Regions from separate parts of the Clostridium fungisolvens genome, predicted to be linked through region 3. Evidence: riboswitches for the same ligand, from Rfam matches in the RefSeq annotation. Region 3 holds a riboswitch; each other region holds the start of a gene.
The links. Region 3 has a riboswitch for cyclic di-GMP ahead of bsdtw1_RS23150 (ketoacyl-ACP synthase III). Riboswitches for the same ligand answer to the same signal wherever they lie in the genome.
Positions count from the first base shown of each region.

Region 1: it holds a riboswitch for cyclic di-GMP, as region 3 does, so the genes downstream of both, bsdtw1_RS22670 (DNRLRE domain-containing protein) here and bsdtw1_RS23150 (ketoacyl-ACP synthase III) in region 3, are expected to answer to the same signal.
Region 2: it holds a riboswitch for cyclic di-GMP, as region 3 does, so the genes downstream of both, bsdtw1_RS10865 (hypothetical protein) here and bsdtw1_RS23150 (ketoacyl-ACP synthase III) in region 3, are expected to answer to the same signal.

Region 1 is NZ_BLZR01000002.1:61,811-65,103, reverse strand. Features, by position in the region: gene bsdtw1_RS22675 (ABC-F family ATP-binding cassette domain-containing protein) at 1-1,085, shown strand, start outside; cyclic di-GMP riboswitch class I at 1,402-1,489, shown strand; gene bsdtw1_RS22670 (DNRLRE domain-containing protein) at 1,581-3,293, shown strand, end outside.
Region 2 is NZ_BLZR01000001.1:2,522,842-2,526,134, reverse strand. Features, by position in the region: gene bsdtw1_RS10875 (carboxylesterase/lipase family protein) at 1-426, shown strand, start outside; gene bsdtw1_RS10870 (TIGR04540 family protein) at 504-740, opposite strand; cyclic di-GMP riboswitch class I at 1,218-1,301, shown strand; gene bsdtw1_RS10865 (hypothetical protein) at 1,447-3,293, shown strand, end outside.
Region 3 is NZ_BLZR01000003.1:3,240-6,532, reverse strand. Features, by position in the region: gene fusA (elongation factor G) at 1-502, opposite strand, end outside; cyclic di-GMP riboswitch class I at 1,347-1,430, shown strand; gene bsdtw1_RS23150 (ketoacyl-ACP synthase III) at 1,525-2,529, shown strand; gene bsdtw1_RS23145 (methyl-accepting chemotaxis protein) at 2,557-3,293, shown strand, end outside.

The DNA of each region.
Region 1 (3,293 bases), on a different contig from region 3:
CAAAGCAGAAGGCCAGAATAGATAGATTTGAAGAACTAAGTGAGCAAAAGATAGATATAGATAATTCTAAGGTTGAGATATCCGTAGCAAGTACTCGTCTTGGAAAGAAAGTAATAGAAGTAAATAACATAAGTAAGTCTTTTGGTGATAGAAAGCTTATTGATGACTTTAGTTATATATTACTTAGAGATGATAGAGTAGGAATAATAGGACCTAACGGAATGGGTAAATCCACTTTAATAAATATAATAAGTGGAAAGATTAAGCCAGATAGCGGAGATGTTGAAGTTGGTGAAACAGTTAAGATAGGTGCATTCTCTCAAGAAACTTATCATATGGATGATTCTTTAAGAGTTATAGATTATATAAGAGAAGGTGCAGAATTTATATCCAATGAAGAAGGATATAAGTTAAGTGCATCACAAATGCTTGAAAGATTTAAGTTCCCACCAGCAGATCAATGGACTCCAATATCAAAACTGTCAGGTGGAGAAAAGAGAAGACTATATCTACTTAGAGTTTTAATGGAAGCACCAAATGTTCTTATATTAGATGAGCCTACCAATGACCTCGATATAGAGACCCTTACAATATTAGAAGACTACTTAGATGAATTCCCTGGTGCAGTTATATCAGTATCCCATGATAGATACTTCTTAGATAGAATGGCAACTAAGATATTCTCCTTTGAAGGCAATGGGAAGGTAGATCAGTACACAGGTAACTACACTGACTATAAAGAAGATAATAGACAAAAAGATATCAACAGTTCAGAAGAAAAGAATAAGAAAACTGTTGATAAAAAAGCAGAAGCTGTGGATAGTAATCAAGGTAAGAAAAAAGAAAGAGCATTAAAGTTCTCATTTAAAGAGCAAAGAGAGTATGACGAAATAGATGAGATTATAGCAGGAATAGAAGAAAAGATAAGCGAACTAGAAGCTAAGATAAATGCAGCTAGCACAAACTATTCTCTTCTTCAAGAACTTATAGCAGAAAAGGAAGAAACAGAAAAGCTTCTAGAAGAGAAGATGGACAGATGGGTTTATCTAAATGATCTTGCTGAGAAGATAAATGAAGGTAAATAATATATAAAGACTAGCAATAATGTGGTTTTACATACACATTGTTGCTAGTCTTTTAATTTGGCATATGATGCTAAAAATAATGGACTAACAAGATGTCAATGGAGTCACAGTGAATCATAAAGTTTCATATGAAAATATAACAAAACTGATTACATATAAAAGAAGATATCTACACTATTAGTAAACTAACTATTAATAAATTATTAATAAATACGATTATTAAATTATGGATTAAATGTAAATTAGTAATTGTATGGGAAAAGTATTACAATTGTTAAAGCATTATTCCATAAGTGGATGTATATTATTAAAAAACCATAGATAAAGGCAAATTTATTGAAAGATAAAGACGCAAAGCTACGGGCCTAAGGTATTTTAAATACTAAGGTAGCCGGGTTACCTAAGTGGTATATTTCATTTATATATTCTATGAAATCTATTCACATGTCTAAAATTCAATATGCTCATATCTATGGACTTATTAGGGGGTGTAGGATGAAAAGAAACATTCTAATAAGGGCCATATGTATCTTTTTGATTTTCTCTAATTTACTTTTTTCTTCAAATGATGTACTCGTATATGCCGCTGAAAACTTAGCAAAGCAGCCGCAAAAGGGAGAGTATTACGGTAAGGACATCAACAAAGAAGCTGAAAAAGTAAGTTCTGTAAGTCAGACTGACAACAAGTCTACGAAGGCTCTTAGGAAACCAAGTGTAACTAAATCAAAGAAAGAAGAAACTTATACTAAGGATAAGGAAGTAGTAAGCAAAAGAACAGCTAATAGTAAGACTTATAAGCTGGATAAAAAAACAGAAGTACAACAAATCTTCTTTGATAAGGTCAACTTTAAAGATGAGAAGGGAAACTACCAAGAAGTAGATAATACTCTAAACCTAAATAGTAGTGGCGGATATTATGAAAATAAAGCCAATGACTATAAGGTAAACCTTCCAACTGAAATTACTAAGGACAAAGGTATAGCAATACAAAAAGGGAAAGTCTCTATCAACTTGTTTCCTATGGAAGGAGATTTTTCTAGAAGTGCAGCTGCAGAAAACTCAGTTTTATATAATGATGTTTTCGATGGTGTAGATTATCAATATACTGCAAATTCAGATAGTGTTAAGGAAGACATTATACTTAATCGCTATGTTGACAAATCTACCTTTAAATATGCAGTTAGCACCAAGGGATTAACGCTTAAAGAAGAATTTAATTCAATAAGAGGATATGAAGCAGGTAAACAACAACCTACGGTTATACTAAGTGCTCCTGTTATGACTGATGCTTCTGGAAAAACAAATAATAACTTAACTATAAAGCTAGAAAAGAAACTGTTTGGTAAAGATATTATTACTGTGACAGTAGATGAAAACTGGCTTAAGGCACCAGAGAGAGCTTATCCAGTAAAAATTGATCCTGATACTGGTTTTGTTAATTCAGAGATCAATGTAACCTGTGCTGAAGAAAATGCACCTAATACCAACACGTTGAATAACGGTTATAGCTATGTTGGAACGGATGATGGTGTGAAATCAGGGAATAATTCAAGTATAACAAATGGATTCCAGAAAACTAGGACTTATCTTAAGTTTGATGTTAATGCTAAGGTTCCTAAAGAAGCTACAATTACATCAGCAACTCTTGAGATGTTTCAATCTACTTCCTTTGGAAATAATGACAGAGAAGTTGGTTTGTATAGTGTTGATGATAGCTATGATATAACTAGATTAACTTGGAATAACCAACCGAAGAATAAAACATATTATTCTTCTGCAATGGTAACGCCTAATGCGCATGCTGTTGATTTTGATATTAAGCAAATAGTAAGTGATTGGGTAAATGGGAAAGCAAACAACGGAATACTTTTGCAATATCTAAATGAAACTCAACAATGTGAAGCTTTTTCAACAGATAAAAATGAATATACAACTCAGAGACCATCGATTAAGATATTCTATGAATTTGTAGATGGTGTAGATACTAACATGCCTTTTGGCGCACCAAATATAAACTTAAGACCAATTACTGAACACGATAGTGAAGGAAGTCTTAAAGTTGATGGAATCTCTATAGATGGATTAGTAAAGCCAACCTCTACAGTAAACTACGAGTTAGATGTTGAAAATCCAGATTTTAAAGGAAGTGCAGAGGCTAGCTATATCTACAAATATCCTGATGGTGCTATGTACTCCAGTCTTTTCCCT
Region 2 (3,293 bases), on a different contig from region 3:
GAATTGGCTAAAGATAGAGCTTTTTTAGTTGATTCAATTAAAGTGGCTGATTGGCAGAGTGGTTACAATGACACTTGGATGTATAGATTTGATTATGCTCCTAGGTTAACTAGATTACTTGGATTAAAGTCTGTACATGGTGTAGAGGTTCCTATTGCATTGGATAATTTAGGAAGGGGAATTATACGTAGGTTTTGGAAAGGTACGTCAAAAGATATTATGTATAAACTTAGAGATGATATGCATACTGCTTGGGTAAACTTTGCAAAAAGTGGTGATCCTAATAGAGCTTTAGAAGTTTTCTGGCCTAAATACAATGCTGAAAGTCGGCCTACTTTTATATTCAATGAAGATAATAGAATTCTTATGGATCCTAGCAACAAAAATTATGAGGTATGGAAAGATATTAACCTATACACTGAATAAAATATATTTTCCTATGTAGTAAATAAAGGGAAGTAAATTCAAAATTTAATTTTAAACTTACTTCCCTTGAAAAAATCCTACTTATCTAATTTGCTTGCCACTTCATCGATAAGTGCTTTTCTATCTTCACCTATAACATTAATTAGTTTTGTAGGCATAAATCCATTCTTGTATATTCTGTCCTCGTTCTTTTCTATTAGAGTAAGAATAGTACTTTCAAACTTTTCATAAGTAGTTAAGCCCTCTCTGTATGAATCAACTACATCTAATAACTTTGTTGCTAATTCCTTAGGGTTTTTGTATACTGCTTTCATTGTTATACTCCTTCTTATATAGATTATGTATTTGCTAATAATAGACCTATAATAAATACAAGATTATTATCGCACCACATATCCTTAAATATTACATAAATATGATACATTGTTTATCTGTTTATTGCAAATAAAAATCAAGATTAATTTAGTGAAATTTAAAAAAGTTAGGAGCTGTTAAAACATGGTGTCGAAATTAAATATTTAATTTTCCGATGACTTAATTAGTTTACACAAAGAATTAATATGATATTTTCACTTTTATATTTTATTAAACAAAATATAAAAGTGAAAATATAAATAAATATTATTAACAAGCCATGCTAAAGTGATGAAAGCTAAAATGAGGTGATATGTAGTTAGGTGATATATTAAATTGAATTAATTTTTCAATCCAAAAAAGTTAACAGTATTGTAATATTTTCTTCACAATTTTGTCATATTATGATATAATTTTACATACTACATAAAATATACCATAGATAAAGGCAAATCTACTGAAAGGTAGAGACGCAAAGCTACGGGCCTAAGGTTATTGACTATGGCAGCCGGGTTACCTAAATTGTATAGTGATATGCTTTTACTAAAAACTCACTTTTTTATTAAGTAAGCGGTCTATATCTATGGAATTGTTTGGGGGTGTTTAACTTCAAAAACTAATACCATAGATTTTTTTAGCTTATTTTTAATGTAAGGGGAGTTTGAAATGAAAAAAAGAAAGAACATAAGCATAGCTATCTTAGTTATGTTTTTAGTGCAATTGAGTTTTGGTATTGGGGTACCAAAGGTTGCGATGGCAGAAGAGGTTAATTCATCTGTTCCTCAATTTTTAGATAGGAGAAAAGAAACTGTAGATTTTGTTTATCAATATAAAGATAAAACTATTGTTAACAATGCAGTTATCATTGACAATAATATAAAATTTTTTGTTGAAGAAAATGGACAAAAGCATATAATATCAGATGACTTTAATCTTTTAAGGTATCTAAGCTTTATAGGCGTTTATAACGATAATGCTTATGTAGTTTCAGATAAAGATGAGAAAAGCTCAATATATAAAGTTGATTTAAATACTTACAAAATGGAATATGTAAAAGAAGTTCCAAAGTACGGGGATGGACAGGCTTATGTAGATAAGATAGTCATAGATTCAAATGGTGTATTTTGGTATGAAGCTGATGAGCACAATATTCCAACATATGATTCTAATGGGAGAATATTATATAATAATACAAAAAATATAATATATAATGATAAAGGATTTTCATATGAAGATATCAGGCTACAAAAAGATGAACAAACCTATGATAGTTTTGGGCATCTTAAGGAAAGTATAGATGGTAGCCTGTGGTTTAATAAATCAATTAAGTCAGGTACAGATAATAAGGTTTATAAGATTTCGAAAGATGGTTTGGTAAAAGAATATGCAATTAATAATACTAAGCCTATGGTTATATATAATGTATATCCTAGTACTGAGAGTTCAATAATTTTAGTTGGTAGGCAATTAGTAACTGGCTCTAATGGGAGTACTATTGAAGGAGAAGCAATAGTCCAGAAGTATAAAATTAATAGCGATACTCTTGAATTAGAAAAGGAATTCAAGTTTCCAGATACCTATACCTATTCATCGCGTGATGTTAACGGAAACGTGTGGATAAATCAAGATGGAGTTATTTACAAGTTGGAAGGTAATGAATTTATAAAAAAGTATATCGTTGATAGTGGATTAAAAGCTCTAGAGGTTTATGATGATAAAAACTTAGTTGCTTGTGGCATAGTAGGGTTTGGATATACACCAATATCTATTCCAGAAACTTCTGGAAATTCTGTAGATAATAGCAGTGGCACTAATAATCAAAATACAAATACTACTACAAATAGTGGAACAAATTCAGCAAATAGTACAGGTTCTAGTAACAGTGGTACAACTACGAACAATAGTTCAACTCCACAATATACTAATAAGGAAAAGTTCAATGTGGATGTTAGTGGTGCAAATGCTGTATTGACATTAGATTCTAAGCAAATATCAAAAGACACTGAAAATACAGTAGTTCCAACACTATCAAATAGTGTACAAACTGTAGAAACAAAGTTTGATGCTGCAACTACCAATGGGGGAAAAGGTAGTGTAAAGGTTACTGCAAATAATGTTAGTTTAGTACTTCCTTTTTCAACTATAGACTATAATGGGGTAAACAACGGGGACTATATTAAGTTAAGAGAGGCAATTGTAAAAAATGATGATTCCTTAAATTCAATTAAGGATATTGGGAAGTTATTTGATTTTAGTCTTGAAATGTATAAAAATGATGGAACAAAGGTAAAAGACATTCATATCTTTAAGAGTGGAAAAGCAACTATATCAGTAAAGCTTACAAATGATGAAATTAAAAATTTAGATATAAATAAACTTTCTGCTTTCTATTATAATGAGAATACTAAATCATGGGAGAATGTAGGAGGAAGTTATAATAAAGAAACTATGACATTTACTTTTCAAACTAGTCACTTTAGTAAATATACTATAGCTCAAATAAATGGTACACT
Region 3 (3,293 bases):
CTTTTCCAATTGGATATTGTATTGGAACTACTGTTATACCAAATTTACTCTTTAGATCAGCTAATACTTTATCATAATCTGAGTTTTCTCTATCTAACTTGTTTATAAAAAATGCTCTAGGTAACTTCATCTTATTGCAATATTCCCATGCCTTTTCCGTACCAACCTGTATTCCGGCGGCACCACAAACTACAATCATGGAAACATCTATAGCTCTAATCCCTTGTATTTCTTCACCTACAAAGTCAAAATAACCAGGAATATCTACAAGGTTTATCTTTTTATCATTCCATTCAAATGGAATAACAGAAGCAGATAAAGAGATTCCCCTCTTTTTTTCTTCAACATCATAGTCACTTGTAGTTGTGCCTTCTTCTATCTTTCCTAATCTATCAATGGTTTTAGTATAATATAATAAAGCTTCTGCTAGGGCTGTTTTCCCTGATGAACTATGTCCAATTATACCTACATTTCTTAGATTATCAGTTTTATAGTCTTTCATACATTTTATCTTAACTTCATAATCTATAAAGTTAAGATATTCACCTACCTTCCATTAAAATTTAGACTTTAGCTGTATATAAAGCAGTAGTTGATTGATATCTTTTTGAGATTTATTTTGCAAGATACTGTACTTATCTTTTAATATCTTACCGAAACTAAAAAAACTCATATCAACTAGCTAAAGATTTTCAAAGCTAAAAATATTTTCTTTTTGAACAGAATGTATTAATGGTAAATATAAACGATTTAATATTAATGTGTTGAAAGTTAAATTGATAGATTTAATTTTATAGATGTTGTGTATCATATGACGGGATAATCCTATAAAGTATTCAACCTTTATATCGCTTGTAAAAAATTCGCTAAAGCGATCTTCTTTAGTAAATTTTTTTGCGCATCTGCCTTTTCTTAAGCGTATGTGAAGAATCTTACAGGCGGCATATTCTTCTTTTTTATTCTTTAACTTATATTATGTCTTAGTGTATTCGGATAATTATCCTCATATATAATTTAGTTATAAATTCATAAAGAATAAAATAGAATTAGTTACTAATAAATGTATTCATACCTTTTTTATATTATTATAATAAATAATATTCTCTTCCTTAAATTATTATCCTTCTTATTTTCAAAAAATTCTGAAAACATTTTCTATATAACTAATTATTGGAATAAATCTATAAATTATACCTTATATTTAAAATTTTTTATTTAAAAATAACATGCATTGAATTAAATGTTAATTTTTTGTGTATTTATGTACATTTTGTGTAATCTTTGGTAAAATAGTCGTAATTAGTAATTTTACCCAAATCCTTATATTAATAATGTTATCTATTTTTACTTAATAAAGGCAAACCTATCGAAAGGTTGGGACGCAAAGCTATGGATCTAAGAATTTGATTTATGATTGCCAGGCTACTAAGTTTGTTAGATTAAAAATGGACAAGTTTTAATTTGTCCATTTTTATTTTTAATATTATTTTAAATTAAAAATTTTAATTATACGGAGGAGATATTATGGTAAAAAACGTAATAATAAAAGGAGTAGGAAGTTATCATCCTGAAAAGACACTATATAACGATTACTATATAGAACACTATAAAAGATTTGGAACGGAAAATCATGCAATAGGACTTATGGAGAAAATGGGAAGAGACAGAAGAACTATAGCTTCTCCAGACGAAACAAGCATTACAATGGCGGTGGAAGCTGCAAAAGTGGCTTTAGAAAGAAGTAATCTTACCCCATTAGATATTGATGCAATAATATCAGCATCAGATACTCCTGAATTTCTTACACCATGTTGTGCGCTAATTATAAAAAATGAACTAAAGGCAGAAAATGCTACAAATGTTTTTGATATAAATAATGATTGTATAGGTATGCTTACAGCAATCGACATTGCTTCAAGATTTTTAAAATTAGACGATAAATATAAAAGAATTCTTGTATTAGGTTCAATGAACATGTTACCATTTTCTAGAGAAGATGATTTAGTTGTTTATCAAGGTATATCAGATGGAGCTGCAGCTATTATACTTGAAATTGTAGAAGAGGAGGAAGAAAGAGGATTTTTAGGTTCTAGGGTATTCACTGATGATAGTTATAATGAAAATATAAGATTTCCTAATTGTGGTTTGTCAAAAATAACTGATGAAAAAACTTCAAATTATGATCGAAGATTAAAATGGGATCCTTTCGATTTTAGTTTTCTTTCTGATGAATGGACTAAACTTATAAGCTCCTTACTAAGAGATTATAAGCTTACTCCAAAGCAAGTTTCTCATTATTTTATATCACAATTCTCTAAATATGATCTGTATCAAACTATTGAAAAACTGGGTGTAGATAAATCTAAGGCTATATTTATCGGTGATAGATATGGCTATACTGGTTGTGCAAGCCCAATCATGGCACTAGATGATAAATTATCTATTGAAGGTTTTAAGTCAGGGGATATTCTAATATTTTGTTCTGTTGCAGCTGGTTACACTATGTCTTCTCTAATCTATAAATGGTAATTAATTTTTAGAAACAGGGGGATAAGAATGGAAGCCTTATCAAGTAGTATAATTGACTTTCAGAAAAAAACATTAAAATTTGTATTAATAATATATTCTGTTAGTGCATTAATGGCAGGAACATTATTTATAGGTATGAAGGCAATGAATTTATATCCTGAAATAAGTTGGAGCTCATTATATATTTTAATGGCTCTAACCTTATTTGAGGTTATACTTTTTAGATTAGGATACAAATGGGCTATGAAGGATGCCCAATCATGGAAGAGAGGGTTAACTTTTTTAAAAGCTAGCTTAGTGATTATATGTTATGTAAACTATATTTATTTGGCTTGGATGGTTCCATCTAAGGAATTATGGATAGTAGTATTCTACTTCATACTATTAAGTGCACTTTTATTTGATCACAAGCTAACTCTTATTTCAGTGGGAGCTAGCGTACTATCACAAGTGTATATATTCTTTAGTAATTCAAATTTACTGCCTGAAAACCAAGTTTTTTTAAGAGAAATAATTATTAGAATAATTGTGATAACCCTTACTTCTTTTGCTATATATATTTTTACATATTTCTCTTCATTATTACTTAAAGATATAAGTAATAATGAAAAAGATATAAAAGAAAAAAATGAACATATCTTTAATTTATTCTCTCAAATAAGTGAGTTCTCAGAGATGCTATTAAATTCAAGTACTACCTTATCAACAGCTGTTGATCAAGAAGCAAAATCTCTTCAATATATAGCCTCTTTAAGTAACGATAT